One region of the Streptomyces sp. NPDC050549 genome, then DNA from elsewhere that is predicted to be linked to it. Evidence: predicted binding sites of a transcription regulator. Region 1 holds the regulator's gene; the other holds the start of a gene.
The links. The regulator HrcA, encoded in region 1, represses chaperone genes, less so after heat shock. The targets are predictions, from matches to a motif close to TTNGCACTCNGNNNNNCNGAGTGCNAA.

Region 1 (5,614 bases):
GAGTTCGACGATCAGCCGGTCCTTGCCCTCGGCCCTGAGGACCACCCCGGCGGCGCCCCGGCCCTGTCCGTCCGTGAGTACGACGTCCTCGCCGGGCTGCAGCCGTCGTACGGAAACGGCGTGCCGTCCCTCGGGGCCGTCCACCTCGGCGACGGAGCCGGGGCCGACGCCCGCCAGGGACTCGACCACGAACACCGGCGCCGTCATCGGAGCTCACCCCCGGCGGACAACGCTGTCCGGGCGGCGGCCAGTTCGGCGACCAGTACCTCGACCAGCTGGCCGGCCGGCAGCTCGCGTGCCATGCGGTGGCCCTGTCCGGCCCACAGCGCCATGCCCTGCGCGTCGCCGGCCGCGGCGGCCTGCTTGCGGAGCGGGGTGGTGAGGTGGTGGACCTCGGGGTAGGCGGCGGGGGCGTACGGGCCGTGCTCGCGCATGAAGCGGTTGACCAGGCCGCGGGCCGGGCGGCCGGAGAACGCGCGGGTCAACTCGGTACGCGTGAAAAGGGGGTTGGTGAGTGCCTGCTTGTGCAGGACGTTCGCCGCGGACTCGGGGGTGGCGAGGAACGCCGTGCCGAGCTGGGCCGCGCGCGCGCCCGCCGCGAGGGCGGCGGCGATCTGGCTGCCGCGCATCAGACCACCGGCGGCGACGATCGGGAGACTCACCGTCTCGCGGATCTGGGCGACCAGGGAGAGCAGCCCTATGCCGGAACCGTCGTTCTCCGGGAGGTCGCGGTGAGTGCCCTGGTGGCCGCCGGCCTCGACGCCCTGCGCGATCACCGCGTCGGCGCCGGCCCGCTCCACGGCGAGGGCCTCCTCGGCGGTGGTCGCGGTGACGAGGGTGAAGGTGCCGGCCCGGCGCAGCGAGTCCAGCACCTCACGGGTCGGGACGCCGAAGTGGAAGGAGGCGAAGGACACCGGGTTGTCGAGCAGCACGGACAGCTTCGCGTCGTAGCCGTCCTCGCGGCCGCTGTCCGGGTCGCCGAGTTCCGTGTCGTACCAGGCGGCCTCGCCGGCCAGCTGGTGGGCGTAGACGTCGACCGCGGCCTTGTCCGCGTACTCCGGCTGCGGCACGAAGAGGTTCACGCCGAAGGGGCGGGCCGTCAGGCTCCGCAACTGCTTGATCTCCTGGTACATGCCGTCGGCGGTCTTGTACCCGGCGGCGAGGAACCCCAGCCCGCCGGCCTCGGACACGGCAGCCGCGAGGCGCGGTACGGAGACACCGCCCGCCATGGGGGCCTGCACGATCGGATGCGGGAAAAGATCGGTCAGTGCGGAGGACATGACGGCATGTTGTCACGTCCTCCGAACAAGTCCGAATCCGGCCTTCCGCCGGGCACAGGACGGATGCATGCCCGGGCGGAGACCGGTTCGACGACCGGTTCAGCGGCCGTTGAAAGCGTCCTTCAGACGGGAGAACAGCCCCTGCTGCCCCGGCTGGAACGTCCCCATGGGGCGCTCCTCGCCGCGGAGTTTCGCCAGCTCCCTGAGGAGGCGTTCCTGCTCCACGTCGAGCTTGGTCGGGGTGGTGACCTCGACGTGCACGATGAGGTCGCCCCGGCCGCCGCCGCGCAGATGCGTGATGCCTCTGGTGTGCAGCGGGATCGACTGGCCGGACTGGGTGCCGGGCCGGATGTCGACCTCCTCCATGCCGTCCAGCGTCTCCAGCGGCACCTTCGTGCCGAGGGCCGCCGCCGTCATCGGGAGGGTGACCGTGCAGTGCAGGTCGTCGCCGCGGCGCTGGAACATCGCGTGCGGCAGCTCGTGGATCTCGACGTACAGGTCACCGGCGGGGCCACCACCGGGGCCGACCTCGCCCTCGCCCGCGAGCTGGATCCGCGTGCCGTTGTCCACACCGGCCGGGATCTTCACCGTCAGCGTGCGCCGCGAGCGGACGCGGCCGTCACCGGCGCACTCCGGGCACGGCGTCGGCACGACGGTGCCGAAGCCCTGGCACTGCGGGCAGGGGCGGGACGTCATGACCTGGCCCAGGAAGGACCGGGTCACCTGGGACACCTCACCGCGACCGCGGCACATGTCGCAGGTCTGGGCGGAGGTGCCGGGGGCCGCGCCCTCGCCGTTGCAGGTGTTGCAGACGACGGCCGTGTCGACCTGGATGTCCTTCGTGGTGCCGAAGGCCGCCTCGTCGAGCTCGATCTCCAGCCGGATCATCGCGTCCTGGCCGCGGCGGGTGCGCGAGCGCGGTCCGCGCTGCGACGCCGTACCGAAGAACGCGTCCATGATGTCCGAGAAGTTCCCGAAGCCGCCCGCGCCGAAGCCGCCGGCTCCACCACCGCCCGCCTGCGAGAGGGGGTCGCCGCCGAGGTCGTAGACCTGCTTCTTCTGCGGGTCCGAGAGCACCTCGTAAGCGGCGTTGATCTCCTTGAACCGCTCCTGGGTCTTCGGATCCGGATTCACGTCCGGGTGCAGCTCGCGCGCGAGCCGGCGGAAGGCCTTCTTGATCTCATCCTGCGACGCGTCGCGACGCACGCCGAGAACGGCGTAGTAGTCCGTGGCCACTTAGGACTCCGCCAGGATCTGTCCGACGTACCGTGCCACTGCGCGTACCGCTCCCATCGTTCCCGGGTAATCCATGCGGGTCGGTCCGACCACGCCGAGCTTGGCGACTGCCTCGCCGCCCGAACCGTAGCCGACCGACACCACCGACGTGGAGTTGAGTCCCTCGTAGGCGTTCTCGTGACCGATCCGTACGGTCATGCCCGAATCCCCCGCCTCACCAAGCAACTTGAGGAGGACGACCTGCTCCTCCAGGGCTTCCAGGATGGGGCGGATGGTGAGGGGAAAGTCATGTCCGAAGCGGGTGAGATTGGCGGTGCCGCCGATCATCAGCCGCTCCTCGGTCTCCTCGACGAGGGTCTCCAGGAGGGTGGAGAGCACCGTCGCGACCGTGCCGCGGTCCTCGTTCTCGAAGGCCTCCGGCAGGTCCTGCACGAGCTGCGGCACGTCCGCGAAGCGGCGGCCGGCGATCCGGCTGTTGAGCCGCGCGCGTAGATCCGCGAGCGAGGACTCCCCGAAGGGCGCCGGGCAGTCCACCATGCGCTGCTCGACCCGCCCGGTGTCCGTGATCAGTACGAGCATCACGCGCGCGGGAGCCAGTGACAGCAGCTCCACGTGGCGCACGGTCGAGCGGGTCAGCGAGGGGTACTGCACGACGGCGACCTGCCGGGTGAGCTGCGCTAGCAGCCGTACCGTACGGCCCACGACGTCGTCGAGGTCGACCGCGCCGTCGAGGAAGTTCTGGATGGCCTTGCGCTCGGGGCCGGTCATCGGCTTGACGCCGGCGAGCTTGTCGACGAACAGGCGGTAGCCCTTGTCCGTGGGGATGCGCCCGGCGCTGGTGTGCGGCTGGGCGATGTACCCCTCGTCCTCCAGGGCCGCCATGTCGTTGCGCACGGTCGCCGGGGAGACGCCGAGGCTGTGCCGCTCGGTGAGCGCCTTGGAGCCCACCGGCTCCTCGGTGCCGACATAGTCCTGGACGATGGCGCGCAGCACCTGAAGCCTGCGTTCGCTGAGCATCGCGCACACCTCCAGTTCTGGTCGCCTTTGTCGCCGCTTGTCGCGAGCCCGCCCTTTCCTGGCACTCTGTGCGCGTGAGTGCCAGCGTTCCCCGGCCAGTGTACGGCCGTGAGGTACACCCCGGGCAAGGCCGGTCCTGCGATGTCACGCCGTGGGGTGCCGTCACAGTTAGCGTCGCCGTATGACGGTGACTTGGGAAGAGGCGGGGTGGGAGCGGCTGGCCGCCGGGGTGGGGCGGTGCCGGCTGCCTGGCTGGGACTGCACGGTCGGTCTGGTCGTCGGGGGCGGCTCGGCGCTCATGATCGACGCGGGGTCGAGTGTGGCGGAGGGCGCGCGGTTGCGTACGGAGGCGCAGTCGCTCGCCGGGCGCCGTGTGACCCATCTCGCGCTCACCCACGGCCATTTCGACCATGTCTTCGGGGCGGCGGAGTTCGCGGACGCGGAGGTGTTCGGGGCGGTGGGCGTGGAGCGCGTGTTGGCGGACGAGCGGGAGGCACTCCGTAGGGACGCGGTCGAAAACGGCCTCCACGCGCGCGTGGCCGACGAGGCCGTAGCCGCCCTGACGTATCCGCGTCACCTGGTGTCGGACGATTGGCCCCTCTCCCTCGGCGACGACCGAGAGGTCCTGCTGGCGAACGTCGGGCCCGGGCACACCGCCCATGACCTGGCGGTGCTCGTCCCCGGCTCCCCGGCGGTCGTCTTCTGCGGCGATCTGGTCGAGGAGTCCGGCGAACCCCAGGCGGGGCCCGACGCCGTACCGTCCCACTGGCCGGCCGCCCTGGACCGCCTCCTCGGCCTGGGCGGTGAGGACGCGGTGTACGTGCCCGGTCACGGAGCGGTGGTGGACGCGGGGTTCGTGCGGGCCCAACGGGACGCGTTGGCAACCCGTTTCGGCGTGTCGCGGTGACGTCTCCCGGCCTTCTCCTATCGTCATCCGAATGCGCCAGTACTCCGCCGACCTGACCCCTCCGTGGAAGAAGCCCAGGCCCGTCCCCGAGGTCGCCGCGGAGGCGGGCCTGGTGGTCGAGGAGCCGGGCACCGGTTTCTGCGGCGCGGTGATCCGCTGCGAGGCCGGCACGGTCACCCTGGAGGACCGCTTCGGCAAGCACCGGGTGTTCCCGCTGGAGCCTCGCGGCTTCCTCCTGGAGGGCCGGGTGGTCACCCTGGTCAGGCCTGTGTCCAGTCCGCTACGGCCCACCCGCACGGCATCCGGTTCGGTCGCCGTTCCCGGTGCACGCGCGCGTGTGGCCCGCGCCGGGCGGATCTACGTGGAGGGCCGGCACGACGCCGAGCTCGTCGAGCGGGTGTGGGGCGACGACCTGCGCATCGAGGGTGTGGTGGTCGAGTACCTGGAGGGCGTCGACGACCTGCCGGCCATTGTGGACGAGTTCGGTCCGGGCCCGGACGCGCGGTTGGGCATCCTGGTGGACCACTTGGTGCCGGGCACCAAGGAGTGGCGCATCGCCCAGTCGGTCACCAGCGAGCACGCGCTCGTCGTGGGCCACCCCTACATCGACATCTGGGAGGCCGTGAAACCGTCCTCCGTCGGCATCGCCGCCTGGCCCCGCGTCCCGCACGGGCAGGACTGGAAGACGGGGGTGTGCCGGGCCCTGGGTTGGCCGGAAAACACCGGTGCGGTGTGGCAGGCGATTCTGGCCAAGGTCCGGTCCTACAAGGACCTGGAGCCGGAACTGCTGGGGCGGGTGGAGGAGTTGATCGACTTCGTCACGGATAGCGGTGAGGCTTGACGTTGGGGAACGTTCCGAACTCGCTGGTGTCGAGTTCGAGTCCCAGAACCTCCAGCGGGACCGGATTGCCGAACTTGATGATCTCCTGGCTGAGGTAGTCGGCATCCTCACCCTGGCCTGCGGGCTTCGTCAGCAGGACACACTGCGCCATGATCGGATCGACGAGAAGGTAGGCGGGAACCTTTCCCGCCGCGTAGATCGACCGCTTGACCGGATAGTCGTGGTGGACACTGGACTTCGACACGACCTCGACCGCCAGAGTGATCAACCGGGACGGCACCAGATTGCCTGAGGCCGGGACCACCCCACGCTCCGACACGATCAGGTCCGGAA
Region 2 (5,614 bases), on a different contig from region 1:
ACTCAACTGTCCTGGCCTTCGGTTACAGTCTTGAACAACGCTGATGACCATCGCATGTCGGGGGCCGTCGGCGGGACAATCGCATACACAACTGAACACCGCTCATCCAGAGGGGCAGAGGGATACGGCCCGATGAAGCCCCGGCAACCCTCCAGCCGGTCTTGTCACGCAGGTACACGCTGACGTGGTGAGGCTCCCGGCTCGGGAAGGTGCCAAATCCGTCTCACGGCGAGATGCGTCGTGAGGAAGATGAGGAGAAAGGGCCTCGCCTCCATGGCTGCGCAGACTGTTGCAAGCACCACGAACCCCGCGAAGACGGACACGACCGCCGCGGACCCGAACCCCACGGACACCGTTGATCTCGGCCCCGCCGCCGCGCTGTCCTGCCGTGAGTGCGGCCACCGCGTCCCGCTCGGCCCGGTCTTCGCCTGCGAGGAGTGTTTCGGCCCGCTGGAGATCGCCTACGACTTCTCGGCCTACGACACCGAAGAGCTCCGCAAGCAGATCGAAGCGGGCCCCGCGAACATCTGGCGTTACGCGCCCCTCCTGCCCGTCCCCGCCGATGTGGCGACCAAGCCGAACATCAACCCCGGCTGGACCAAGCTCGTCCAGGCCGACAACCTCGCCCGCGAACTGGGCGTCGACGCGGGCAAGTTGTTCGTGAAGGACGACTCCGGCAACCCGACGCACTCCTTCAAGGACCGTGTCGTGGCCCAGGCCATCGAGGCCGCCCGCGCGTTCGACTTCACCACCCTGTCCTGCTCCTCCACCGGCAACCTCGCGGGCGCCGTCGGCGCCGCCGCCGCCCGCGCCGGCTTCCGCTCCTGCGTGTTCATCCCGCACGACCTGGAAGAGGGCAAGATCGTCATGGCCGCGATCTACGGCGGCGAGCTGGTCGGCATCGAGGGCAACTACGACGACGTGAACCGCTTCTGCTCCGAGCTGATCGGCGACCCGGCCGGCGAGGGCTGGGGCTTCGTCAACGTCAACCTGCGGCCGTACTACGCGGAGGGCTCCAAGACCCTGGCGTACGAGATCTGCGAGCAGCTCGGCTGGCGGCTTCCCGACCAGCTGGTCGTGCCGATCGCCTCCGGCTCGCAGCTCACGAAGATCGACAAGGGTCTGCAGGAGCTGATCAAGCTCGGGCTCGTCGAGGACAGGCCGTACAAGATCTTCGGCGCCCAGGCGGAGGGCTGCTCGCCGGTGTCCGTGGCCTACAAGGCCGGGCACGACGTCGTACGCCCGCAGAAGCCGAACACCATCGCCAAGTCGCTGGCGATCGGGAACCCGGCGGACGGTCCCTATGTTCTCGACATCGCCCGGCGTACCGGTGGGGCGGTGGAGGACGTCAACGACGAGCAGGTCGTCGACGCGATCAAGCTGCTCGCGCGGACCGAGGGCATCTTCGCGGAGACCGCGGGCGGGGTGACCGTCGGTGTGGCGAAGAAGCTGATCGAGAACGGACTGCTGGACCCGACGCTGACCACCGTCGTGCTGAACACCGGGGACGGTCTGAAGACGCTGGACGCGGTTGCCGGTACCGGGCTCACCGCGACCATCCGGCCGAGCCTCGAGTCGTTCAGGGAAGCTGGGCTCGCGTCCTAGCTTCGTTGTTTTTCGCCTGCGGGTCCGGTGGGGGCTGGTCGCGCAGTTCCCCGCGCCCCTAAAGGCCCCCACCTGACCGGAGGTTGAAAGTCATGAGCGTGACCGTTCGCATCCCCACCATCCTGCGCACCTACACCGGCGGCAAGGCAGAGGTCGCCGCCGAGGGCGCCACCCTCGCCGAGGTCATCAGCGACCTGGAGAAGAACCACACCGGGATCTCCGCGCGTGTGCTCGACGACCAGGGCAAGCTGCGCCGGTTCGTCAATGTGTACGTCAACGACGACGACGTCCGCTTCGAGCAGGGGCTGGAGACGGCCACCCCGGACGGGGCCGGAGTCTCGATCATTCCGGCCGTCGCCGGCGGCTGATCGTTACCCTAGGTAACATCGATTACCAAGAGTTCATCGAATTGCCCCCTCCGTGAGAGAAGCGGAGGGGGCAATTCTCTATGATTGAGCGGGGTACAGTTGGGGAACGCGCTCCACTCCGCATGCCGAACGCATATGAGTACCGGCTCCGTGTGCGATGAGAAGTAGCCAAAGTGTGCAGGTCTTATGCACCTTATGTTCCCTTTATCGGGCCCGACTTGCCCTGAAGTCGGACGAATTCTCCGTAAATTCCCGACCGGTCCTGCCCGGAATTCTCGTCGGATTGACCTGTTGCAGACGGCAGTTGGACGGATACATTCGGCCGCGGTCGACGCGTTCCGGCGCACGCCCCCAATCCTGTGGGGGGTGAGGTCTGACCCGGATCCGCGAAGTGTGGATCCGTGCAAGGGCCAGTAATAGGGGAGTTAGGCATGGCTCAGGGCACCGTCAAATGGTTCAACGCGGAGAAGGGGTACGGCTTCATCGCGGTCGACGGTGGTGCGGATGTTTTCGTCCACTACAGCGCGATTCAGATGGACGGCTACCGCACCCTGGAAGAGGGTCAGCGGGTCGATTTCGAGATCTCGCAGGGTCAGAAGGGGCCGCAGGCGGACATGGTCCGGCTCGCGACCGGCTGAAGCACGCGCCGACGAACAGCAGCGACGTTCTTCGTTCCTCACCGAAGGGCTCGTACTCCTGGGGGGTCACCTCCTGGGGTACGGGCCCTTCGGCATGCTCGGAGCCGGGTCGCGGCCGGGCCCGTGCCAGGGGGTCAGAACCTGGTAGCCGCTTGCACTCGACCATGCCGAGTGCTAATCATTGGCGTTAGCACTCTGAAGGTGAGAGTGATAACGAAGGACCGGGTCGGTGAGGCCCGCAGGCCAGGTGGTGCAAGGAACCACGGGGCAGGCAGGCCGTCCGTCGCGGGCGCCAGCGCGGTCCGGAGCAATCCACCCCAGTCCGGGAGGACCACTTCACATGGCCAAGATCATCGCGTTCGACGAGGAGGCACGGCGCGGTCTCGAGCGCGGGATGAACCAGCTCGCCGACGCCGTCAAGGTCACCCTTGGCCCCAAGGGCCGCAACGTCGTCCTCGAGAAGAAGTGGGGCGCCCCCACGATCACCAACGATGGTGTTTCCATCGCCAAGGAGATCGAGCTCGAGGACCCGTACGAAAAGATCGGCGCCGAGCTGGTCAAGGAAGTCGCCAAGAAGACGGACGACGTCGCCGGTGACGGTACGACCACCGCGACCGTCCTCGCCCAGGCCCTCGTCAAGGAGGGTCTGCGCAACGTAGCCGCGGGCGCCAACCCGATGGCCCTCAAGCGCGGTATCGAGAAGGCCGTCGAGGCCGTCTCCGGTGCCCTGCTGGAGCAGGCCAAGGACGTGGAGACCAAGGAGCAGATCGCTTCCACGGCCTCCATCTCCGCCGCCGACACCCAGATCGGCGAGCTCATCGCCGAGGCGATGGACAAGGTCGGCAAGGAAGGCGTCATCACCGTCGAGGAGTCGCAGACCTTCGGTCTGGAGCTTGAGCTCACCGAGGGCATGCGCTTCGACAAGGGCTACATCTCGGCGTACTTCGCCACCGACATGGAGCGTATGGAGGCCGTCCTCGACGACCCGTACATCCTGATCGCCAACTCGAAGATCGCCAACGTCAAGGACCTGCTCCCGCTCCTGGAGAAGGTCATGCAGTCGGGCAAGCCGCTGCTGATCATCGCCGAGGACGTCGAGGGCGAGGCCCTGTCCACGCTGGTCGTCAACAAGATCCGCGGCACCTTCAAGTCCGTCGCTGTCAAGGCTCCGGGCTTCGGCGACCGCCGCAAGGCCATGCTCGGCGACATCGCCATCCTCACGGGCGGCGAGGTCATCTCCGAGGAGGTCGGCCTCAAGCTGGAGAACGCGACCGTGGACCTCCTCGGCCGCGCCCGCAAGGTCGTCATCACCAAGGACGAGACCACCATCGTCGACGGCTCCGGCTCCGCCGACCAGGTCGCCGGCCGGGTCAACCAGATCCGCGCCGAGATCGAGAACAGCGACTCGGACTACGACCGCGAGAAGCTCCAGGAGCGCCTCGCCAAGCTCGCCGGCGGCGTCGCCGTCATCAAGGCGGGCGCGGCCACCGAGGTCGAGCTCAAGGAGCGCAAGCACCGCATCGAGGACGCCGTTCGCAACGCGAAGGCGGCCGTCGAGGAGGGCATCGTCGCCGGTGGTGGCGTCGCGCTCATCCAGGCGGGCCACGTCTTCGAGAAGCTCGAGCTCGAAGGTGACGAGGCCACCGGTGCCGCGATCGTGAAGCTGGCCCTCGAGGCCCCGCTGAAGCAGATCGCCGTCAACGCCGGCCTCGAAGGCGGCGTCGTGGTGGAGAAGGTCCGCAACCTCACCCCGGGTCACGGCCTCAACGCCGCGACCGGTGAGTACGTCGACCTGGTCAAGGAAGGCATCATCGACCCGGCGAAGGTCACGCGCTCTGCCCTGCAGAACGCCGCCTCCATCGCCGCGCTCTTCCTCACCACCGAGGCCGTCATCGCCGACAAGCCGGAGAAGGCGTCCGCGCCGGCCGGCGGCGGCATGCCGGGCGGTGACATGGACTTCTGATCGACCCCTTCCGGTTGATCAACGGTCTTACCGAGGGCGGTACTTCCTGCTTCTGGCGGGGGGTACCGCCCTCGGGCGTGTCCGGGATCACAGGCCGAAGGGTGGGACGGTCGGAATGACGGGCTTGGCCCGGGGGTTGTTGTTGACGCATGATCGATGCATACGCACATACCGTCCGGTACCCAGTGCCTGGTAGTCCGAGGAGCCCCCACACGTGTCTACGACCGCCCCCGCCTCCCGAGCGGCCGAAGTCCTCGCCCGCCCGATCGTCCTCAACGGCCTGACCGTCCCCAACCGGATCGTCATGGCGCCGATGACCCGGCAGTTCTCGCCGGGCGGCATCCCCGGTGAGGACGTGGTCGGGTACTACTCCCGCCGGGCCGCCGCGGGCGTCGGTCTCATCGTCACCGAGGGCACGTACGTCGGTCACGAGTCGGCCGGGCAGAGCGACCGCGTGCCGCGCTTCCACGGCGCGGAGCAGCTCGCGGGCTGGGCGAAGGTCGCCGAGGGCGTCCACGCGGCGGGCGGCACGATCGTGCCGCAGCTGTGGCACATCGGCATGGTCCGCGAGCAGGGCCAGCCGCCCTACGCCGACGCCCCCGCGGTCGGCCCGTCCGGGCTGCGCATCGGCAGCGACGAGGTCACCGGTACGGCCATGACGCAACGGGACCTGGACGACGTCATCGGCGCCTTCGCCGAGGCCGCTGCCGCCGCCGAGCGCATCGGCTTCGACGGCGTCGAACTCCACGGCGCCCACGGCTACCTCCTCGACCAGTTCCTGTACGCCGGCACCAACCGCCGTACGGACGCCTACGGCGGTGACCCGGTCGCCCGCACCAAGTTCGCGGCGGAGATCGTGGCTGCGGTCCGCGAGACCGTGTCCCCCGAATTCCCGATCATCTTCCGGTACTCGCAGTGGAAGCAGGACGTCTACGGTGCGCGGCTCGCGGAGAGCCCGGAGGAGCTGGAGGCGATCCTGACCCCGATCGCTGCGGCCGGTGTCGACGTGTTCCACGCCTCCACGCGCCGTTACTGGCTCC

Region 2: groL (chaperonin GroEL) is a predicted target of HrcA. The motif match lies at 2,763-2,789, and genes of this name have one in related genera.

Annotation. Positions count from the first base shown of each region.
Region 1 covers NZ_JBFAJD010000001.1:392,153-397,766, reverse strand. Annotated here, with positions in the region: gene AB0I51_RS01775 (16S rRNA (uracil(1498)-N(3))-methyltransferase) at 1-207, opposite strand, end outside; gene AB0I51_RS01770 (nitronate monooxygenase) at 204-1,280, opposite strand; gene dnaJ (molecular chaperone DnaJ) at 1,380-2,516, opposite strand; gene hrcA (heat-inducible transcriptional repressor HrcA) at 2,517-3,533, opposite strand; gene AB0I51_RS01755 (MBL fold metallo-hydrolase) at 3,715-4,440, shown strand; gene AB0I51_RS01750 (DUF3097 domain-containing protein) at 4,472-5,281, shown strand; gene AB0I51_RS01745 (Uma2 family endonuclease) at 5,259-5,614, opposite strand, start outside.
Region 2 covers NZ_JBFAJD010000002.1:43,437-49,050, forward strand. Annotated here, with positions in the region: SAM riboswitch class I at 100-256, shown strand; gene thrC (threonine synthase) at 274-1,605, shown strand; gene AB0I51_RS04245 (MoaD/ThiS family protein) at 1,698-1,973, shown strand; gene AB0I51_RS04250 (cold-shock protein) at 2,405-2,611, shown strand; gene groL (chaperonin GroEL) at 2,952-4,574, shown strand; gene AB0I51_RS04260 (NADH:flavin oxidoreductase) at 4,789-5,614, shown strand, end outside.